One region of the Halovibrio sp. HP20-59 genome, then DNA from elsewhere that is predicted to be linked to it. Evidence: predicted binding sites of a transcription regulator. Region 1 holds the regulator's gene; each other region holds the start of a gene.
The links. The regulator sigma-54, encoded in region 1, starts transcription at its own class of promoters, with help from an activator protein. The targets are predictions, from matches to a motif close to TGGCACNNNNNTTGCTNT.
Positions count from the first base shown of each region.

Region 2: RZA33_RS06550 (formate/nitrite transporter family protein) is a predicted target of sigma-54. The motif match lies at 2,193-2,210, and genes of this name have one in related genera.
Region 3: RZA33_RS05590 (P-II family nitrogen regulator) is a predicted target of sigma-54. The motif match lies at 2,715-2,732, and genes of this name have one in related genera.
Region 4: RZA33_RS19020 (sugar phosphorylase) is a predicted target of sigma-54. The motif match lies at 3,263-3,280, and genes of this name have one in related genera.

Region 1 is NZ_JAWJUW020000005.1:116,832-121,998, forward strand. It holds gene RZA33_RS07725 (HPr family phosphocarrier protein) at 1-207, opposite strand, end outside; gene rapZ (RNase adapter RapZ) at 253-1,185, opposite strand; gene RZA33_RS07735 (PTS sugar transporter subunit IIA) at 1,289-1,759, opposite strand; gene hpf (ribosome hibernation-promoting factor, HPF/YfiA family) at 1,764-2,072, opposite strand; gene RZA33_RS07745 (RNA polymerase factor sigma-54) at 2,170-3,591, opposite strand; gene lptB (LPS export ABC transporter ATP-binding protein) at 3,736-4,461, opposite strand; gene lptA (lipopolysaccharide transport periplasmic protein LptA) at 4,506-5,024, opposite strand; gene lptC (LPS export ABC transporter periplasmic protein LptC) at 5,036-5,167, opposite strand, start outside.
Region 2 is NZ_JAWJUW020000004.1:181,238-186,404, reverse strand. It holds gene RZA33_RS06555 (sigma-54 interaction domain-containing protein) at 47-1,939, opposite strand; gene RZA33_RS06550 (formate/nitrite transporter family protein) at 2,345-3,157, shown strand; gene cynS (cyanase) at 3,217-3,657, shown strand; gene RZA33_RS06540 (fructosamine kinase family protein) at 3,695-4,537, opposite strand; gene tal (transaldolase) at 4,587-5,167, opposite strand, start outside.
Region 3 is NZ_JAWJUW020000003.1:321,202-326,368, reverse strand. It holds gene RZA33_RS05610 (TonB-dependent siderophore receptor) at 1-170, opposite strand, end outside; gene RZA33_RS05605 (helix-turn-helix transcriptional regulator) at 330-1,328, opposite strand; partial or broken gene RZA33_RS05600 (TonB-dependent receptor plug domain-containing protein) at 1,402-1,884, opposite strand; gene RZA33_RS05595 (accessory factor UbiK family protein) at 2,079-2,450, opposite strand; gene RZA33_RS05590 (P-II family nitrogen regulator) at 2,808-3,146, shown strand; gene RZA33_RS05585 (ammonium transporter) at 3,251-4,498, shown strand; gene glnK (P-II family nitrogen regulator) at 4,692-5,030, shown strand; gene RZA33_RS05575 (ferredoxin--NADP reductase) at 5,144-5,167, opposite strand, start outside.
Region 4 is NZ_JAWJUW020000033.1:5,314-10,480, reverse strand. It holds gene RZA33_RS19025 (methyl-accepting chemotaxis protein) at 1-1,278, opposite strand, end outside; gene RZA33_RS19020 (sugar phosphorylase) at 1,464-3,230, opposite strand; gene nrdR (transcriptional regulator NrdR) at 3,455-3,958, shown strand; gene ribD (bifunctional diaminohydroxyphosphoribosylaminopyrimidine deaminase/5-amino-6-(5-phosphoribosylamino)uracil reductase RibD) at 3,955-5,112, shown strand.

The DNA of each region.
Region 1 (5,167 bases):
GTCATCGCCCTCGGCGGTGATCGTTAGCTCGGTGCCGCACGGGGCTGCAAGCATTAGTAGCGACATAATGTTAGCGGCATCGGCCATCTGCTGCTGTTTATAAACACGTATGTCAGCCGCGAACTGCTGACCACATTTGACCAGTTTCGTGGCTGCGCGGGCATGCAGGCCGCGTTGGTTGGTGAGGGTAAGTGTTCTTTCTGGCACCCTGGTTCCTTTTCGCCGAGTGGTGTCATTAATCAAAAAAAGCGCTTAAGAAGTTTCTTGTGGCTCGTCGGTATGGGGGACGTTGGCTAGCGATGCGGCAGGCTGTTCGCTTAGCGTGTAATGCAGCCCAAGTTCTCGATGGCGTAACTGAACCTCACCCATGCTAGTCGTCAGCCGTTTAGCAAGCTGCTCCGTCATATAAACCGAACGGTGCTGGCCACCGGTGCAGCCAATGGCTATTGTCATATAGCTACGCTGGCTATTTAGGTAGGCTGGTAACCAACGCTCAAGCCACGCCTGTATGTCGTTGCTCATGGCGTCGACAATCGGATAGCCGCTCAAAAAATCGACAATTTGGGCATCGCGGCCTGTAAACTGGCGTAAAGTCGGGTCCCAATAAGGGTTGGGTAGGCAGCGTACGTCAAAGACCAGATCGGCATCCAAGGGCACGCCTCGCTTATAACCGAACGATTCAAGCGTCAGGGTAAGTTGGTCGCGCTGCTGATGGGCCACTTGATCGGTAATACGGCGGCGTAAGTCGTGTACCGATAAGCGCGATGTGTCGATTAAAAGGTCGGCCAGATCGCGAATATCGTGCAGCGTTTCTTCTTCTTTATTGATAGCTTCTTCAAGCGTCATTTCGCTATCGCGAGTCAGCGGATGTCGCCGCCGCGTGGCAGAATAACGCTCTAGCAGAATGCGCGCATCGGTGGTCAGATAGATCACTTGGAAATCTATTTGACGCTGGCGCAGCTCTTCTAAAAGCGAAGGTAATTGTTCCAACGCCCCAGGTAAGTTACGCGCATCAATACTGACCGCCAAATGAGCACGATTACCCTGACCGCGTAATTCGTCCACCAATGATCCCAGCAGCATGGCGGGGAGGTTATCAATCGCATAATAGCCGAGGTCTTCCAGCGCTTGTAAAGCGATAGACTTACCGGACCCGGAGCGGCCGCTAATGATGACCAGTTGCATAGAATCTCTCTTTGCTTTGCTCAAGCTGCATTCATTGGTAGGGGTGAGTGAATAAACAATCGCCGTATGATCGGCACCTTCAGTAACAGTAACTCACACCCCGTTAGGGGGTGGAGAGCTCGCGAATTTTGGCGGTGATAAGTTCGAGTAACTCACGCTGACTGCCTGCTTTGCGCAACTGCTGGCGCGTACCACCATCATTCATGATGGTGGCTACCTGGCCTAGCAGGGAGAGGTGGGTGTCATCGGCTTCTTCCGGCACCAGTAGAACAAATACCAAGTCAACCGGGTCGCCGTCGATGGCGTCAAAATCAACCGCTTCTGAGAGTTTTAAAAACCCAGCGATCGGAGCAGTGCAATGGGGGCTACGCGCGTGGGGAATAGCCACACCGTTACCGATGCCGGTACTGCCCAGACGCTCACGGCCGATTAATCGGCTAAACACTTCTTGGCTGTCTAGACTGGGAATATTTTGGGCAATAAAGGTGCTGTAAAACTCCAGCACCCTTTTTTTGCTGCCTCCGGGAACGTCAAATAGCACCCGTTCCGGGGGGAGTATGGTTTCCAGCGTCATTGATTTAACGCACACCCGCGCCTTGGGCGCGCGCTTGTGCTTTTTCCTTATGTTTGACGAGTTGACGGTCTATTTTGTCCGCCAGGGCGTCGATAGCGGCGTACATATCACTGTCTAGGGCCTCCGCGTGTAAATCAGCACCTGCGGCGTGCAGCGTACACGCGGCCTGCTGGCGCTCTTTCTCAACTGATAGGGTGACTTGCACCGTGGTTATATTGTCGTAATGGCGCTCTACACGTTCTAGCTTTTCGTTAACATAGTCACGCAAGGCGTCAGTCAGTTCTACGTGATGACCAGTGATATTGACTTGCATTGACGTACTCCTTTCTATCGGACTGTTCTTCGATTGTAACCCTTTTTGCCATGTTGCAAAGCCCCTTGTCGAGAGTTTCCTGAAACGGTGGCAGGGCCTAGCGCAAGCGACGCCGCTCGCTGGATGAGGGAATGCCCATGGCTTCGCGATATTTGGCCACGGTACGACGCGCTACCTGAATCCCCCCTTCGCCTAATAGCGTCACTAAACGGCTGTCGGAAAGCGGTTTGCCGGGTGATTCTTCATGAATCAGTTTCTTGAGCCGCGCACGAATGGCCGTGCTGGAGTGGCTGTCGCCGTCTTGGCCGCTCACTTGGCTTGAAAAAAAGTATTTGAGCTCGAACACGCCCCGGGGGGTATGGATATATTTTTGTGTCGTTACCCGCGAAATAGTCGATTCGTGCATCTCCACGGCCTCGGCAATATCGGCCAATATCAGCGGCTTCATGGCTTCTTCGCCGCGCTCCAAGAAGCCAATTTGGCGGGTGACGATTTCTCGACCGACGCGCAGCAGGGTGTCGTTGCGGCTAGAGAGGCTTTTAATTAACCAGCGCGCTTCCTGCAAGTGCTCTTTGAGAAACTGATTATCCTGGCTTTTATCCGCCCGCTTTATCAAGCTGGCGTAGTCAGGCTGAATGCGCAGCCGCGGCAGGGCTTCAGGGTTAAGTTCTAAATGCCAGCCCTCGTGGTCGTGGCGTACTACAAGGTCGGGGGTTACATAGCTATCATCGGTGTCGCCATAGGCACTGCCAGGGCGTGGATCAAGGCCGCGAATCAATTGGATAACTTCGTTTAGCTGTACGTCGTCGAGTCCCAGCCGCCGTTTTAGCAAGCGCATGTCATCCTTGCCTAGCGCCTCAAGAAATTGGCGTACGAGTCGGCGTGCGGGCACCAGCAGCGGGGTGTTATCGGGAAGGGCGGCGAGTTGCAGCATTAAACATTCGCGCAGGTCCCGGGCAAAAATGCCGGTGGGCTCGAACTGCTGTAGTTTGAGCAGGATGGTTTCGACTTCGCGCTGGCTAAGTCCCTCCACCCCTTGAGCGCGGAGTCCTTCACGAATATCGTTAATGGGCTGGGTTAAATAGCCGTTGGCGTCTAGCGCGTCGATGAGGCTTTCGGCAACGAGCTGCTCACGGTCGCTGAAATCGGTCATGGCCAGCTGCCATAAAAGGTGACCGTGCAGGCTTTGCCCAGCGGCCTGGCGCTCAAAATCGGGACCTTCACTGCTGCCACTGCTACCCGTATTGCCTAGGTCTTGATAAGTATCTGACCAATCGCTATCGACGGATAGCTCAGTGGGAATAGTGTCTGACCACTCTTCCTCTTTAGGCTCGCTGGCAGCCTCTTCTTCGCTGAATTCGTCCTCTTGCTCCAGCATCGGGTTGGCATCTAGGGCCTGCTGGATTTCTTGACGCAAATCCAGCGTCGATAGCTGCAACAGAGCGATTGCCTGCTGCAACTGAGGTGTCATGGTCAGCTGTGTGCCAATACGCAGTTGTAGAGAAGCTTTCATGACCATCTGAGAACCACTCGCTAATCGGAAAGGTTTACCCTAGTGCGAGTGGCTTGCAGGTGCAAGTGCAATAAGCATGCCATTGGTCGTAAAGTTGTTGCAGAGCGCTATTTACAGGAAGAAAAAATGCGCATAAGGATAAGCGTGAGCTTATAGGCGGAAGTCGGCGCCTAAATAAACATCTCTTACTTTTTGGTTGTTGAGGATCGACGCCGGTGGCCCGCTGGCAATGATTTGACCATCACCGACAATATAGGCGATGTCGCAAATATCCAGGGTTTCGCGCACATTGTGATCGGTAATCAGCACGCCGATATGGCGTTGCTTAAGGGCGCGAATGATGGTTTTAATTTCGCCCACCGAAATGGGGTCAACGCCGGCAAAGGGTTCGTCGAGCAAGATGAAGGCAGGCTCAGTGGCAAGCGAGCGGGCAATTTCGACCCGCCTGCGCTCGCCGCCGGAAAGGCTCATGCCGAGGTTGTCACGAATATGGCTGATGTGGAAGTCTTCAAGCAGCGCCTCCAAGCGCTGTTCGCGGTCGCTGCGGCTAAGGGCTTTGCGGGTTTCGAGAATCGCCATAATATTGTCAGCAACCGACAATTTACGGAAAATAGACGCCTCTTGAGGTAGATAGCCAATCCCGGCCGCTGCGCGCCTGTGCATCGGGGCGTGGGTTAGATCCGTCGCGTCAATCCCTACCTTGCCTGCATCGGCTTTTACTAGCCCGACAATCATATAGAACGAGGTGGTTTTCCCTGCACCGTTGGGGCCGAGTAAGCCGACAATGCTGCCTTGGGCAATTTCCAGGTTAATATCTTTTACCACCCGGCGGCGCTTGTAGCTTTTGGCCAGGTGGTGAGCATAGAGGGTTTTGATCGGCGCAGTTTCAGTTGTTTCAGCAGTTGCCACAAGTTGACTCCCTATTCTTCCGGCTGGAGGGTCATGCGAATGCGCTGGGGCTCGCTGCCTTCAACGTTTGAGCGGGCTTGAATCACTTCACGGTCAATAAAGTATTCGAGCCGTCCTCCTTTAAACGTGTCTTGCCTTTGGATCAGTTCGGCTTGATCAATCAGCTCTACCCGGCGCTCGGCGACGTGATAAATAATCCGTCGTGCCCAGCCTTCGGTAGGGCCGTCCTGGTCTTGCGCTTGATGGCGTAAGTAGGCACGTTCACCGGTGGCGGTTGCTGTCGAGAGTTCGCCCGCGTCATTGCGTTGGATTTCGACCCGCTCGCCGCGCAGCCGCATTTCGCCCTGGCGCACTTCCACATTCCCGGTGTAGACGGCGGTGCCGGCACGCTGATCAAGATCTAAGCGGTCGGCTTCAACTTCCACAGGTGCTTGTTGCGGGGAAGAATTGGTTTGGGCTGCCGCGGTTAGCGGTGCCGTAAACGCAAAAAGAGCAGTGTAGACGAGGGCGTTGAAAATAAGCGCTTTCATGGCGGTTCCTATTAGCGTTGCGTGGCCGGGGGATGGATGCCGCGGACATTGTCAGTGAGCCGCACCTGGCTATCGTCAAGCCACACATCCATACGTGACGCAGTCATTTGCTGGGGAGGTTGCTGCAGCATTACCGGTGTTTG
Region 2 (5,167 bases), on a different contig from region 1:
AAGTTGCTTCCCGCTTACCTTAGTCCAAAGCATCATGGGATGGCGATTAATACGCCTCCCTTTTGCGAAATTCCCGTGGATCAATGCCCCATTTAGTAAGTCTTGAGGCCAATGTCGTCGGTTTAATCCCCAGCAGCTCTGCCGCGCCTCCCTTCCCAGAGACTTTACCGCCTGCCTGCTTCAGTGCAGCAATTGAACTTTCACGCTGGCGCTGGCTCATCGCATGTTCAGTTAACAATGCCGGCGCACCATGCTGTTCGCTATGGTGAGCCGGCGCAGCCTTCGCGAGAGTATCAGATGAACGTGACAGCTCGCCTAACAGCAGGTCATCAAACACTAAGCGCCGATCTTGGGTCACGATTACCTGTCGCTCAATGATGTTTTCCAGCTCTCGAATATTGCCAGGCCATGGGTAACGCTGCAGAATTTCCAACTGCGCTGGGGGAATACGTACCCCTGGTTTATTAAATTTCAGGCAGGCACGTTGTAAAAAGTGGCGCGCCAGCAACGGTACATCTTCAATCCGCTGGCGCAACGGCACTGAATCAACAGGAAAGACATTAAGACGAAAATACAGATCCTCTCGAAATCGCCCGATATTAATCATCTCGCGCAGTTCGCGATTGGTAGCAGCAATCACCCGCACATCCACCTCGCGGGTTCGGTTTTCGCCTACGCGCTCAAACTGCTGATCTTGCAATACGCGCAGTAGCTTACTCTGCAGTTCTAATGGAATTTCGCCGACTTCATCCAAAAACAGCGTACCGCCATGGGCAAGCTCAAAGCGTCCGGGACGGTCCTGCACCGCACCAGTAAAGGCACCTTTCACGTGGCCAAAGAACTCGCTCTCAAACAGGTCGCGGGGTATCGCCGCGCAGTTGACACGAATGAGCGGCCGATCGCTGCGCGTTCCCCCGGCATGAATAGCACGAGCAATCAGCTCTTTACCGGTACCTGATTCACCGCTGATCAGCACGTTGGCGCTAGTAGGCGCAACCATTTCAATCTGCTTTATCAGTTTCGCGACGGCAGGGCTATTGCCAACAATATCGTGGTGGTTAAGCTCCGCTTTAATCTCTTCCTGGAGGTATTCGTTTTCCAGCTCTAAACGCTGCTTGAGCGACTCCACCTCGGCGAGTGCGTCGCGCAGCTGCTGTTCAGCACGTTTGCGTTCGCGAATATCGCGAAAGAGCACCACTGCGCCGACCAACCGTCCCATCTCAAAAATCGGCGTGCTGGTGTACTCCACTGGAATCGCCTCGCCGTTTTTATGCCAAAACACTTCGTTATCGACATGGTGCACTTGCCCGTCGCTAAACGCGGCGTGAATAGGGCACTGCTGCACCGGGAAGTGGCTGCCGTCAGCATGGGTATGGTGGAACATAAGGTGCGCATCGTGGCCCACCATATCGTCGGTACTCCAACCCAGAATACGCTCGGCGGCGGGGTTAACAAGGGTAGTTTTGCCTTCAGCGTCCAAGCCGTAAATGCCTTCGCCCGCCGCGCCCAGAATCAACTGATTTTGCTTTTCAATTCGCTCGAATACCTGCTCGACCCGCTGCCAGCCCACCTCCCCTTGTCGATGTTGGCGGCCTAACTCTGCTTGGGCGCGCTGCTGTTCAGCTTTGTTACGATCAATCAATGTTAATAAAAGCTGCTCTGAATCATCGATACGCTGGGCATAAACCTCAACTCGATACGGCTGGCGGCGCATATCGAGAATCACTAAATCGTCTGACCAAGCCGCTTTTTGCATCAACACCTCATCAGTAAAGCTAATCCATAGCGGTAGAGAGGCACTCAAGCGGTGGCTGAACGATGTCGTTAACGGCAGCGCTTCATCAATACTGAGTAATCCACAGGCGGATGCGTTAGCCGCCAACAGCTTATCGGCAAAAGGGTCAACCACAAGCATCGCCAGCGGTGAATACTCACCCATTAAGGTTTTAGCATCGGTGGTGGTCGTAACGGCAGGCGCTGGGTCTTACACAGGCATGGGTTTATCTCTCATGACACAAAGTGATTGCTCACCGTTGCCATTCAATTACCGCGCCATTAACGAATTTTCGCGAATAAAACAACGAAATATCGTTATTTACGAAAATTCGTAATTCATAACGCCCTCAAACTAAACCGTTAAAAAATCGTTAAATTAAAACAAAAACAATAGCTTACCTACAAAATCACTAAGTTGGCATGCAAATAGCAACAATCAGGGTAGCAACGCGAACGCTGCCTTCTTTTGCACCAATACGGCGCAGTCGGATGTTTTTTGCTCTTATTAGAAACACTCGACGCTTGGACAAGGCACTAATTAATCGAAATGACGCAGGAAACCATACTTATGTCATATCTAATGCCCAGTGAATTTGTCACTAAGTTAGTCGACCAGGGTGAATCAAAAGTCTATATGGGCACCCGGGATACGCTTATTCGTGCCTTCATGGCGGGGGCCACCTTAGCGCTGGCGGTTATTTTTGCCATTACCATCGCGACCCAGACAGGCAACTTTTTGATTGGAGCGCTGCTCTTTCCCGTGGGCTTCGTCATGCTCTACCTGATGGGCTATGACCTGCTCACCGGGGTTTTTATGCTGGTGCCAATTGCTTGGCTCGACAAAAGACCCGGCGTGACATTGCCCCGAATGCTTAAGTGCTGGGCGCTGGTCGGGCTTGGCAACCTTGGGGGTGCCCTGTTTATTGCCGTCTTCGGCTACATGAATTTCACCATGGGCGGTAGCGAAGAAGTTAACGCTGTCGGCCAAACGATCATGGCTGTTGGTGAAAGCCGCACGGTGGGCTACCAGGAAGCAGGGCTTGCCGGCTGGATAGTGCTCTTCCTGAGAGGCATGTTCTGTAATTGGATGGTGTCTATGGGCGTGGTTGGCGCCGCCATTTCCACAACGGTTTCCGGCAAAATCATGGCCATGTGGATGCCGATCATTGTGTTTTTCTATCTCGGTTTCGAGCACTCCGTGGTCAATATGTTCTTGTTCCCGATTGGCCTCATGATGGGTGCTGAGTTCACGCTGTATCAATACATCATGTGGAATGAGATCCCCACGGTACTGGGTAACTTGGTCGGCGGTCTGACCCTGGTGGGTCTGGTTCTTTACACCACCCACGTCCGTACTCAGGCCAAAAAAGTGTTGTCTTGATCCCCTCGCAGTCGTCGAAAAAGGGCGTCACTCGCCCTCTATTTTAAAGGAGAACCATCATGGATAAGCTTGAAATGCGCCATACCTTGCTCGCCGCCAAAGCGCGTAAAAAAATGAGCTGGGACGATATCGGTCAAGCGGTCGGCATGTCGCCGGTCTGGGTGGCCTCCGCCTGCTACGGCATGAACAGCGCCAGCGCCGATGTTGCGCAAAAAATTTGCAACACGCTGGAGGTAGAGAGCGACATCGTCGACGCCCTGGTGGCGTTCCCCACCAAGGTCTGGGATGAAGCGATTCCCCAAGACCCGTTTATCTACCGCCTGTATGAAGTCGTCGGCGTTTACGGAGAAACGTTGAAGGACGTCGTTCAAGAGAAGTTTGGCGATGGCATTATGAGCGCCATCGACTTCACTATGGAGGTCGATAAAGTCGAAGACCCCAAAGGCGACCGGGTACTGCTTACCTTAAACGGCAAGTTTTTGCCCTATAAGTCCTGGTAAAACCTAAGTCTTGGTAAAACTGACGCCCTGATAAAGCTCAAGTGAAAGATTCGAGCCTCGCTACGCTGCGCTCAACGGCCGCACGATAACCAGCGCCGAACAGCAGCAGGTGATTTAACAGCGGGTACAGCTGAAACAGAGCTTCACGCCTCGGCCAATCGGCTGGGGCGTTGCCGTCCCAATAAGCGTCAAAAAACGCCTCACCCGGCGAGCCAAACAGCGTTAACATCGCCACGTCCACTTCCGGGTAATGACGATACACGGCTGGATCGATAATCGCTGGTCCCTTGGTGGTGAAAAGCACATTCCCCGACCATAGATCACCGTGCAATAAGCTGGGCGGTGCATTGGGTAACCAACCCTCTAAATCCTGGGCTAGCCGCTCGATACGCTCGCGCAGCTGGTTATCCAGGAGTCCACGCGGGTAGCATGCCTCACATAGAGGAAGTAAGCGGCGCTCGCGCTGAAAAGCCCGCCCGTCGCTGAGCGGTGCATTGGGCTGGGGCGTGAGGCCACAGGCATTATCCTGATGCCAGCCGTGAACATCGCCAATAACGTCGTGCAAGCCACGCAAGCCTTCGCCAAGCGCCGCTTCACCCTGCGGCCCAGCCGGGGCTGTATCTAGCGATTCAATCACCAGCCAACCATCCGACAACCCCAACACCTCTGGCACCACTAGCTTTTCGCAGGCACTGTGCAAGGTCCGCAAGCCTTCGGCCTCACCGCGCAGCCGCGCTGGTTCGTCGTGCTTAATCACCACCTCCCCCTGGCGCGTTTCCAGGCGATAAACGGCAGCGATATCCCCCCCACTGAGCGACTGCAAATCGCCGGTGGGGACAAGCTCGATAGATTCCAACAACTGATGCAGTTCAGCGTCCATACTATTCTCCAAGAGGTCAAATGCGCTCTTAGGTGGTTAGCTTAGGTGGTTAGCCTAGCCGCTTATCGATCAGGCTTTCCAACTCAAGCTGGTCGTCGTGGAAGCGACGGATGCCTTCGGCCAGTTTGTCGTTGGCCATTGCATCTTGATTGTGGCCCCAACGGAAAGCGGCTTCACTTAGCGGTTCAGTAGGCTTGCCACCACCTTCTCCCGCTTGAATTTGCGCTGAGACACTGCCTTCGGCGGCCTCCAGTTCTTCTAATAACGCTGGCGAAATAGTCAGCCGTGGGCAGCCTGCCAAGGCAAGTACCTGACCGGTGGTGCGGAAGCTAGCGCCCATGACCACAGTGTCGTAGCCGCCCTGGTTGGCACGCTGACAAATACCTTGAACAAACTGAACGCCCGGGTCGTTTTCCGGCGTGTAATCCTTACCGGTTTCTTTTTTGTACCAATCGGTTACGCGGCCCACGAAGGGTGAGATCAGAAACACCCCGGCATCAAAGCAGGCCTGGGCCTGGGCATCGCTGAACAGTAGCGTCAGGTTACACTGAATGCCTTCGCGCTCGAGCACCTCAGCGGCACGAATACCTTCCCAGGTGGAGGCCAGCTTGATCAGCACGCGATCGCGTG
Region 3 (5,167 bases), on a different contig from region 1:
TGGGGTATTTCGATCGTCGGCGTTTCCACTTTGGTGGCAGCCTGCTGGGCAGTCACCGTGACAGTGGCTAACTCGGTGCTTTCTTGAGCGTGTGCCGGGGAAAAAGCCAATGCCGAGAGAAAGGCGGCGCTAAGCGGAGCGCGTAGAAAGCGGTGAGGCGTAAAAAGCATGGGGAGTACCTGCAATAAGAAGCAATTAATTCGTTAATGAGAATTATTGCGCTTAATCGCTTCTAAAAGGTATGCGCAATGACAAAGGGAGTATGTGTAGTGCCAAAAAACGCCCAACAAAGGAACTTCCCGCTCCAAAAACAACCCTGCGGCTTTTAATTAATGGCGAGGGTGTACTTCATGGGGCGCAATGCCAAAAGCCCGCTTAAAGGCGGTGGCAAAGTTGGTGGCGTGGCGGTAGCCGCAGGCGTGAGCGGTTTGCTGCACGCTATAACCTTTGCGTAAGTACGCTTGAGCTTGGGTCAGGCGACAACGTCGTAGGTAGTCGAATATCGAGCAGCCGTAACAGCGGTGAAACTTGCTGCGTAGGCTACTCGGGCTCATCGCAGCGTTGCGGGCCAACTGCTCAAGCCGATAATCCTGGTTGGGGGAGTGTTCGAGCTGCTGACGCAAGCGCTCCAGGCGTTGGTGATCGCGCTGGGTTAGACCCGACGGCAGGCTGACTGCTTTTCCTTCATCGCTGGACTCAAGGGGGGCGGCAGGCAGCCCATGAGCTAACAACTGGAGCGCGAGCCCCTGCCATAGCAGGCGCTGGCGTTCTACTGACCAGTTCGAAGCCAGCGCTGCCTCCAGGCTATGAATAAGGAACTGCGGCACCTGCCAAGTATGCAGTACGGGCGTTGACGGAGGGGCAACATCGATAGGCGAACAGTTAATGGACGAGAAAGAGGGCAGCTCTGTGCAAGCCAGAAGCGATACGTTGAGGATGCGCAGACGCTGTGGCGCGGGCTGGAAGACCTCAAGCCCGGTCTGCTCGTTGAAATGCGCGCTGAAAGCGTCGCCAGCCTGCAACTGAAACGACTGGTGCCCTAGAGCGACTTGAATGTGGCCCTCGAGTATCACGCTGAGAAACCACGGCGCGGCACGCCGGGAAGTGGAGGCGTAAGCGTGCAGGATATCAAGATCCGAGTGTGTCACGCGCAGTGTGGGGTCTATCTCGACGTCCATCACTCGCCCACGGGCAACACAAGGGGCTGGCTGGGAGCGGTCAAGCGCTTCGGGAAAGCGGTAGTCGATCCCGAAGCGCTGACCAATAGCCAGCAGGTCATGGGTGGTGAGTGGTACGCAAGATGGCGTTATTGAGCCGAGTGTCGCCATCCCCGTTACCTCACCCTTGAGCGGTTGTCAGCAAGTACTGAACCCGCACTCAGTACGCCACCGACCAGTTCAGGCCTTCCTCGCCTTTGCGGGTAATGATATTGATCAGGCCCCCCGTAGCACCGCCCCCATACAGGCTGCTGGCGCCGGAAAGCACTTCCACACGCTCAATATTGAAGGGATCAATGGCATCGAATTGACGGGAAAGCCCACGCGAACTGTTCAGCGATACGCCGTCAATGAGTACCTGTACGCCCCGTCCGCGCATGTTCTGCCCATAATTGGTGCGCCCTTGCGGCGCCAAATCCAGCCCTGGCACCAGGCGCCCCAACGCCGTCTTAAGGTCTGCACCATTGCGGGTCTGTTGTTGCAGCATCGCTTTGTCAATCACCCAAACAGCGCCGGGAATTTGGCTGATCTGGGTGGGGGTGCGCGACCCAACAACGACCATGGCGTCGTCAGTGCTCGCGCTTGAGGCGGCTTCAGACGCGTTGTCTTGGGCCAAAACGCCGTTGGAGAAACTCAGTAATAGACCCGTGCCAATAAGCCCAGACATGGCAAAAGTCGGTTTTGAAGAAGACAGGGCGTACATGGTGAGCAATCCGCAAACAGTTGGAAATGAGAAAGCGGACAATACCACTGTTAAACATAAAGTCAACGATAGTGATTCGTATTTATTATTTGCGAATTATGGTCATTGAATGCAGCAACGAGCCATCGCCCGATTGCTGCTATTCACAAAGCGGGGCATTAAGTGGGCTTATGGTTCTCTTCTTCAGAGTCTGTGCTGGCGTCAGCGTCGGAATCTAGCTCCGGCTCATGCTCGGCGGGTACCGGCGGTACTTCTGCTTCCATCGGTGTGGCTGCTGGCGCAGTAGACGTTTCAACAGCGGCTTCAAGATTGGCGACTTGACGTTCTAATGCTTCTACTCGTGAGCGAGTGCGCTGCAATACGTCCATTAAAATATCGAAATCTTCGCGTGAGACAAGTTCAAGTCGGTCAAAGGCGCCGCGTACGACCTGCTGCACGCCCTTTTGAATATCTTCCGGTGCTTGGGAAGCGTTTTGTAAACGGTCGCCAATCTGTTGGGCCAGTCGGCTGATGCGGTCTTGAGGCGCCATGGCTGCTCTCTCCTTATAACTCGCTAAATGAACATCTATAAAAATTGCTTACCGGTAAGGATACGCAACAGTTGGCGAATTCGCATGTATCGCGTGCTTTTACTGCTTAGCCCAAGGTGTGCATCGAAATGGAGCAGGCAACTTTTGCTTACGCTCTTTTTTGGTGCATAGGCCGTGATGTGAAGGTGATTTTGCCCAGAACCCTTGTTATTTAATTGCGCTTTATGAAGTTACCTATTTGAATTTTAAGTAAAAAAATACAGCTGGCACAGTATGCGCATTAACGGTTCAGGTGCTTATTTCGGCGACAATGTCGCTACCAATCTAGCAGGACTTATCCATCAGGGGAGATCCGGGATGAAACTCATCACCGCTATCATCAAGCCATTCAAGCTCGACGACGTCCGTGAGGCACTCGCTGATAACGGCGTGCAGGGGATTACGGTTACCGAAGTGAAAGGCTTTGGTCGCCAGAAAGGGCATACAGAGCTATACCGTGGCGCGGAATACGTGGTCGACTTCCTACCCAAGGTGAAAGTCGAAGTTGCCGTCGACGATACTCGCTTAGAGAGCGTATTGGATGCGATTTGTAATGCTGCCAACAGCGGCAAGATCGGCGACGGTAAAGTATTTGTGACACCGCTGGAAGACGTGATCCGTATCCGCACCGGTGAGCGCGGCGCTGACGCCGTGTAGCTGCTGCCATGTTACCGGTGGCATGTAGTATTCAGGCTAGCCGAGCAGCCTGTCACCTATAACGTCTTACGTATAACTTCTATGGGTATAACGGGGAACACCTTATGAATGAGTTAGCTGATTTGAGCTATGCGCTCGATACGTTCTACTTTCTAATCTGTGGCGTGCTTGTTATGTGGATGGCCGCAGGCTTCTCCATGTTAGAAGCGGGCTTAGTGCGCTCCAAAAACACCGCAGAAATCCTGACCAAGAATATTGCGCTGTTTGCGATTGCCTGCACCATGTACCTGCTGGTGGGTTACTACATTATGTACTCCAGCAGTGCGGGCGGTTTCATGCCCAGCCTGGGCTTCTTGATTGGCGCTGAAAACAGCGTGGATGCGGTGACCGCTGGCGGTGATGGCGCGCCTTACTACTCCATGCGTTCTGATTTCTTCTTCCAGGTCGTGTTCGTGGCAACTGCCATGTCGATTGTGTCGGGCGCCGTGGCTGAACGTATGAAACTGTGGGCATTCCTGGCCTTTGCTGTTGTGATGACTGCGTTTATTTACCCGGTGTCTGGCTACTGGACGTGGGGCGGCGGCTGGTTGTCTGAAGTCGGCTACTCTGACTACGCGGGCTCAGGCATTGTGCACCTTGCCGGTGCCGCCGCTGCGCTAGCGGGTGTGATCGTGCTAGGCCCACGTAAAGGCAAATACGGTAAAGACGGTTCTATCCATGCGATTCCGGGTGCCAACATGCCCCTGGCCACGCTGGGTACGTTTATTCTGTGGATGGGCTGGTTTGGCTTCAACGGCGGCTCTGAGCTGAAAATGTCGGATATCGGTTCCGCTAACAACGTGGCTCAAGTATTTGTCAATACGAATGCCGCCGCTGCAGGTGGCGTTATCGCGGCGCTGATCCTGGCCAAGCTATGGTTCCGTAAAGCAGACCTGACTATGGCGCTAAACGGTGCGCTGGCGGGCTTGGTCGCCATTACCGCTGATCCGCTTTCACCTTCTGCACTAGGCGCCACCATTATCGGCGCGATCGGCGGCATCATCGTTGTGGCCGCTATCGTCACCCTCGATAAAGTGAAACTGGATGATCCGGTCGGTGCGATCTCGGTTCACGGTGTTGTCGGTATCTGGGGCGTGCTGGCGGTGCCGCTGAACAACGACGGTGCGTCTTTTGGTGCTCAGATTATCGGTATCGCTGGTATCTTCGGTTGGGTCTTCCTGGCGAGCCTGGTGGTATGGCTAATCTTGAAAGCCATCATGGGTGTTCGGGTTAGTGAAGAAGACGAGTATGAAGGCGTTGATATCGCTGAGTGCGGTCTTGAAGCCTACCCTGAATTTGGTATTAAGAAATAATTGGCGGTATCAAAAAGTAATGTAGAAAGTAATTTGATGCTGTCCTAGCGAGCTACTTCTGGCCTTCCCTTCGGGGGAGGCTTTTTTATTCTCTGCCAATAGCGGTGTATGCTGATGGGCAGCGGTCCTCGGTTGCGACAGTTAGCGTTGTAACCCGACCCCCATCACAGCCACCCCGTTAGAGGATATCGCCATGAAATTAATTACCGCTATTATCAAGCCGTTTAAGCTCGACGATGTGCGCGAGTCACTGTCCGATATCGGCGTACAGGGGATTACGGTGACAGAAGTGAAAGGCTTTGGACGCCAGAAAGGCCACACCGAGCTGTACCGCGGCGCTGAATACGTCGTGGATTTTTTGCCCAAGGTGAAGCTGGAAGTGGCCGTTGACGACGATATGGTCGAGCAGGTCATTGATGCCATTACCCAGGTGGCTAACACGGGCAAAATTGGCGATGGCAAAATCTTCGTGATGCCGTTGGAGCAGGTGATCCGTATCCGTACCGGCGAAACCGGCAAAGACGCGGTTTAACGGCGCCATTAAATAAAACCCCCGTTCGCCGATTTTATATCCTCAAATCGGTTAACGGGGGTTTTTAGCGGCTAGCTTTTAGCGCAGGTTAGCGCATGCGCTTATGGTTTAACTTACTTCTCGACGAAAGCACGTTC
Region 4 (5,167 bases), on a different contig from region 1:
GCTGCCTTCCGTGACTTTACCATCTGACGCCTCAATCAGGGTTTTGATTTCTTGAGCGGCGGCGGCGGAGCGGCTGGCTAGCTGGCGGACTTCATTGGCAACCACTGCAAAGCCACGCCCTTGCTCCCCGGCACGCGCGGCTTCCACCGAGGCGTTGAGTGCCAAGATATTGGTTTGGAAGGCGATGCCGTCAATGGTGTTGACGATGGTGCTCATTTGCGTGGCGCTTTCGTTAATCGTCGCCATGGTAGAAATCACGTTGGACATAGAGTCACTGCCGCGCTGTGCACTGTCTGCTGTTCGGGTGGCCAGCGTGCGAGCATGATCGGCATGTTCGGCGTTCTGCTTAACCGTGGCGGTGAGCTGTTCCATACTCGAAGCCGTTTCGGCTAACGAGGCCGCCTGTTGTTCGGTACGCGTGGAGAGCTCTTCGTTAACGCCCACAATCTGCCCAACGCCACTGTTTACCTGGTCGGCACCGCGGTAAATATCGCCAATCGTCTCGGCCAGAGTTTCTCGCATGCGGTTAATATCAAACAGTAAGCTTTGTTGATCCTTGGCTGAAAGCTGCGTTACCTGAGTTAAGTCCCCATCGGCGATATGGCGCACCACGCTGACCGCGTAGCGTGGGTCGCCACCTAAACGACGCGAAAGGTCACGAATAACCCAGCCCATCAGCAATGTCACCGGTAGGCCGATGATCAGCAGTATTACTACCGAACGAATTAAGCCGGTAATAAAGGCGGCATTAATGTCATCCACATAAACACCTGTGGCTAGCGACCACTGCCATTCAGGGAGGTGCGCGACGTAACTGGTTTTTTGCACCTGCTCGTCGCCACCTGCGCGGGTAGAGTAATAGTCAACGTGGCCACCGCCTGATTGGGCAACACGCAGCAATTCTGGGTATAGCGCCATACCGCTGGCATCTTCATAGTTGGTCATGTCAGTGCCGGGCGGGCGACTGGGGTGGGAAATAATCAGTAAGTCATCGTTGAAAGAGAAAATATACTCACCCGCTCCAAAGCTAACGGTGGACATATTGTCGATGGCGCGCTGCTGCGCTTCTTCCAGGCTAAGTTCACCGGCGGCTACCTGTTCTTGCAGGGCTTCAATTTGGCTTTGCACGCTTTCTACTACGTACTGAATGCTGTCGCGGCGTTCGCTCTCAATCGTCTGGCGATTCTCCCAGGCTAACCAGCCAACCAAGAGCAGCATGGCGATCCAGATAATACCCAGCGTTCCCCAGAGTTTTTGTGTTGTTGTTATGTGCGTCATGGATTTCCTGCTTGGTTGGTAGGTGATGTCAGCGAGCCGAGTTGTATTTGTTATATCGGCTTTAACATCAAAGACTTTAAAAAGTAATATTACGTTATTGAAACTTCCCGTTTATTGTTTTTGGTCAGTTTTTTAGCCTGTTTTTAAACGTGTTTTTAAGAATTTCGAGTTAAATGAGCATCCATTTAGCCAATCGCCACCAGCCAGCGCACCGCGTAAGGGGGAAGGGCGCCGCTCGCTTCCCAAGGGTTAGCGGGGTCGAGTGCTTGCCAGTCGTGTTGGCTAAGCGCTTGGGTAACCGCCTCGCCCATCTTTTCCAGAGGGAGCGGCAGGTCAGTGACGTTATACAGCGCGAGCAAACGACGTCCATCGCTTAAAGGGCCCCGCTCCACTGCTAGCACTTCCGGGCAAGAGTCCAGTACTCGCTGAGCCGCATTGGGGTGAAAGCAAGGCTCTTGGCGACGTTGGTCCAATAAGCGGTTTAACGCGCGGAAAACATCGTGGGTGGGCGTGGAAGGGCTGTCTATGAGTAGCTCTAGCTCGCTGCGCTGCCAGCGCCGACGGTTGATCGAACGCAGGCGTCCGCTGCGCTCAACGCCTTCTACATCATTGAGCGTACCGGTGAGCGTGTGGATATACAGTGCGGGTATGCCTTGCAGGCTGAGCATAATCGCCTGGCTACACAGGAAGCGGGCGATCTGCCAGGGGTCAGGACCGCGACGAGTGCCGCGCATGGCTTCAAACCAGGTAATGTTGATCTCATAAGGCGTGTCACTACCGTCTGGGTTGCTGCGCATGCTGACAAAGCCGCCGAATTTATGCATTAGCTCGAGTAGTGCATCGCGCTCGTGGTCGGGCAGCAAACCTTCCAGCGGGCGTACGCCAATGCCATCGTGACTGGCCGTAAAGTTCAGGTAGGTACAGTGGGCGGGCAGCACGGGCAGGCTGGCAAGCCAGGTTTGCAGGGTGCTGGCTTCGCCCCGCGTTAAGGTATGGAGCAGTAAGGGCGGTAGGGTGAATTGATAAATCATGTGCGCTTCATCCGGTGGCCCTTTGGGAAGCCGGTGAAGCCCTAAATAACTGATGTTCTCCTTATGGGGCACGTTGGTTTCGGTAACCAACAAGGTGCCTGGGGCGAGATGGTCCACAATGGCGCGTAATAGCCGCACAACGGTGTGGGTTTCGGGTAGATGGATGCAGGCGGTGCCCAGCCGCTTCCACAGAAAAGCCACCGCGTCCAAGCGAATAATGCGCGTGCCTTGCTCTAGGTAGAACAGTAAAATACCGATGAATTCCAGCAGTACATCCGGGTTTTCAAAGTTGAGATCCAGCTGGTCTTCGGAAAACGTTGCCCATAAGTAGCGGGTGCCGCGACGGGTGGAAATCGGCACCAACAGGGGGCTGCTGCGCGGTCGTACCACTTGGGAGACATCGGTATCGGGGTCGACTTCGATAAAGTAGTCGCGGCCCGGCAGGCTGCCGCTCAGGTAATCCACGAACCAAAGCGATTCCCGTGAGACGTGGTTGAGTACGAGATCCGCCATGAGGTCGTAATGGCTGGCCAGCTCGCGGATATGCGACCAGTCGCCTAGCTCGGGATTGACTTCCCGGTAGTGAATGACCGAAAAACCGTCGTCGCTGCTCCAGGGAAAGAAAGGCAGCACGTGTACACCGCTGATGCGCTCGCCCAGGCGCGTTTTGAGAAAATCGCTGAGTACCGCCAGCGGGGGCGTGCCTTCCTGAACAATCGAGTCACCATAGCTAATGACCCACTGGTCTTTTTCGCTCCATGATGGTGCGTTTTTTGCCGGTACCTCGGCGGGAGCGGAAGGAACCGGTGCAAGTGGTTGAAAGTGCTCAAGACGTTGGTTTAAGCGCCGTTGCACCTCGCCTGCTCGATGGCCGTAAAGATGGCTAAGGTAGTCGTGAACGGTCTGCTCGAAAGAGGACATGGATAACTCCTGATAAACAATCTGCCACAAACACTGCAGCTTGTGTGCCAAATCGTTACAATACGATGCTAATGCCGCGTTTAAACGCTGGGCTAGTGCCTTTGCTAGTTTAACATTGGGTGATCATTACCCGTATAAGCGCGATTAACGGCACACACATTGATAGGTTATAACACGCTAACTCGTGCGGTACACCGGCACGGGCTGACAACAGGTTGACCGCTATGCATTGCCCTTTTTGTGGTGCAAACGATACCCGAGTGACTGATTCGCGGTTGGTTGCTGACGGCGACCAGGTGCGCCGTCGTCGCCAGTGTGCGAACTGCCAAGAACGCTTTACTACTTATGAAACCGCTGAGCTGGTGATGCCGCGGGTGGTGAAATCCGATGGTTCCCGCGAAAGCTTTAATGAAGCCAAGCTGCGGGCAGGCATGCTGCGTGCGCTGGAAAAGCGTCCGGTGAGCGCTGAAGCGATTGAGGCGGCGGTAGAGCGCATTCGTCAAACCTTACGTGCCCGGGGCGACCGAGAAATCAACGCCCGTGATATCGGCGAGTCGGTCATGCAGGCGCTTAAAACCCTCGACCATGTGGCCTACATTCGGTTCGCTTCGGTTTACCGCAAGTTTCAGGACCTGGACGAGTTTCGCGCTGAAATCGATCGGCTTTCTCAAGAACCTTCTCAAGAGCCGTCTTCTCAGCCGGACCACGACAGCGGGTCGTCATCATGAGGGGGGCTTTTAGCCAAGCTGACCACCGCTATATGGCTCGGGCGCTGCAGCTGGCGGAGAAAGGCTTGTATACCACGGACCCCAATCCCCGGGTGGGCTGTGTGATTGTGCGCGATGAGCAGGTTGTCGGCGAAGGCTATCATCGGCGTGCCGGTGAACCCCACGCTGAAATTCACGCTTTGAATGCCGCCGGTGAGCAGGCCCAGGGCGCGACCGCCTATGTCACTCTGGAGCCCTGCGCCCACACTGGGCGCACCGGCCCCTGTGCGGTAGCGCTTTGCAACGCCAAAGTAGCGCGGGTCGTGATCGCGATGGTCGATCCTAACCCTCAGGTGAGTGGCCGTGGTATTGAGATACTCGAAGCGGCGGGCGTTAAGGTCACCGTGGGTTTGCTGGAGAGCGAAGCGCGCGCGCTGAACCCCGGTTTTATTGCCCGGATATCAAAACAACGCCCCTTTGTGCGCTTGAAAATGGCGATGAGTTTAGATGGCCGTACTGCGATGGGTTCGGGGGAGTCGCAGTGGATTACAGGACCAGAAGCGCGCTGCCATGTCCAGCGGTTGCGGGCGCGTTCCAGTGCGATATTAAGCGGCGTCGAATCGATCATTATGGACGACTCGCGGCTGACACTTCGCGCTGACCAGTTACAGCTCGACAACGCCGATGAGGTGGTTCGTCGCCAGCCGTTGCGGGTGATTTTAGATACTCGGCTGCGCTTACCCCTGGCGGCGGCCTGTTTGAGCGAGCCGGGGCGCACACTGATCATTACCACTCCCGATCATGCAGCTGAAAAGCGCCAGCGGTTAACCCAGGCGGGCGCTGAGATTCAGATCTTGCCCGCCGGGAGCGGTGGCCGTATCGATTTAGTGGCAATGCTGCAGTGGTTAGCCGAAAATGAGCAGGTAAACGAACTGCTAGTGGAAACCGGCGCCACCTTAGCGGGCGCCATGCTGGATGCAGAGTTGGTTGATGAACTGCAGCTTTTCGTTGCCCCCACGCTGCTAGGTGGCGAGGCAAGGCCGCTATTTGCGCTGCCAGGGCTCGCGCGTATGGCCGATCAGCGGCGTTTGACCATTCACGATATGCGGGCGGTGGGGCGCGATTGGCGCATTATTGCTTCCCCTAGCGCAAGCGACGATAGCAAGGTACCCTGACGCGCTAAATCGCCGTTAAAGCGACCCCTTTCGCGACAACCGTTCTCGTGATGAA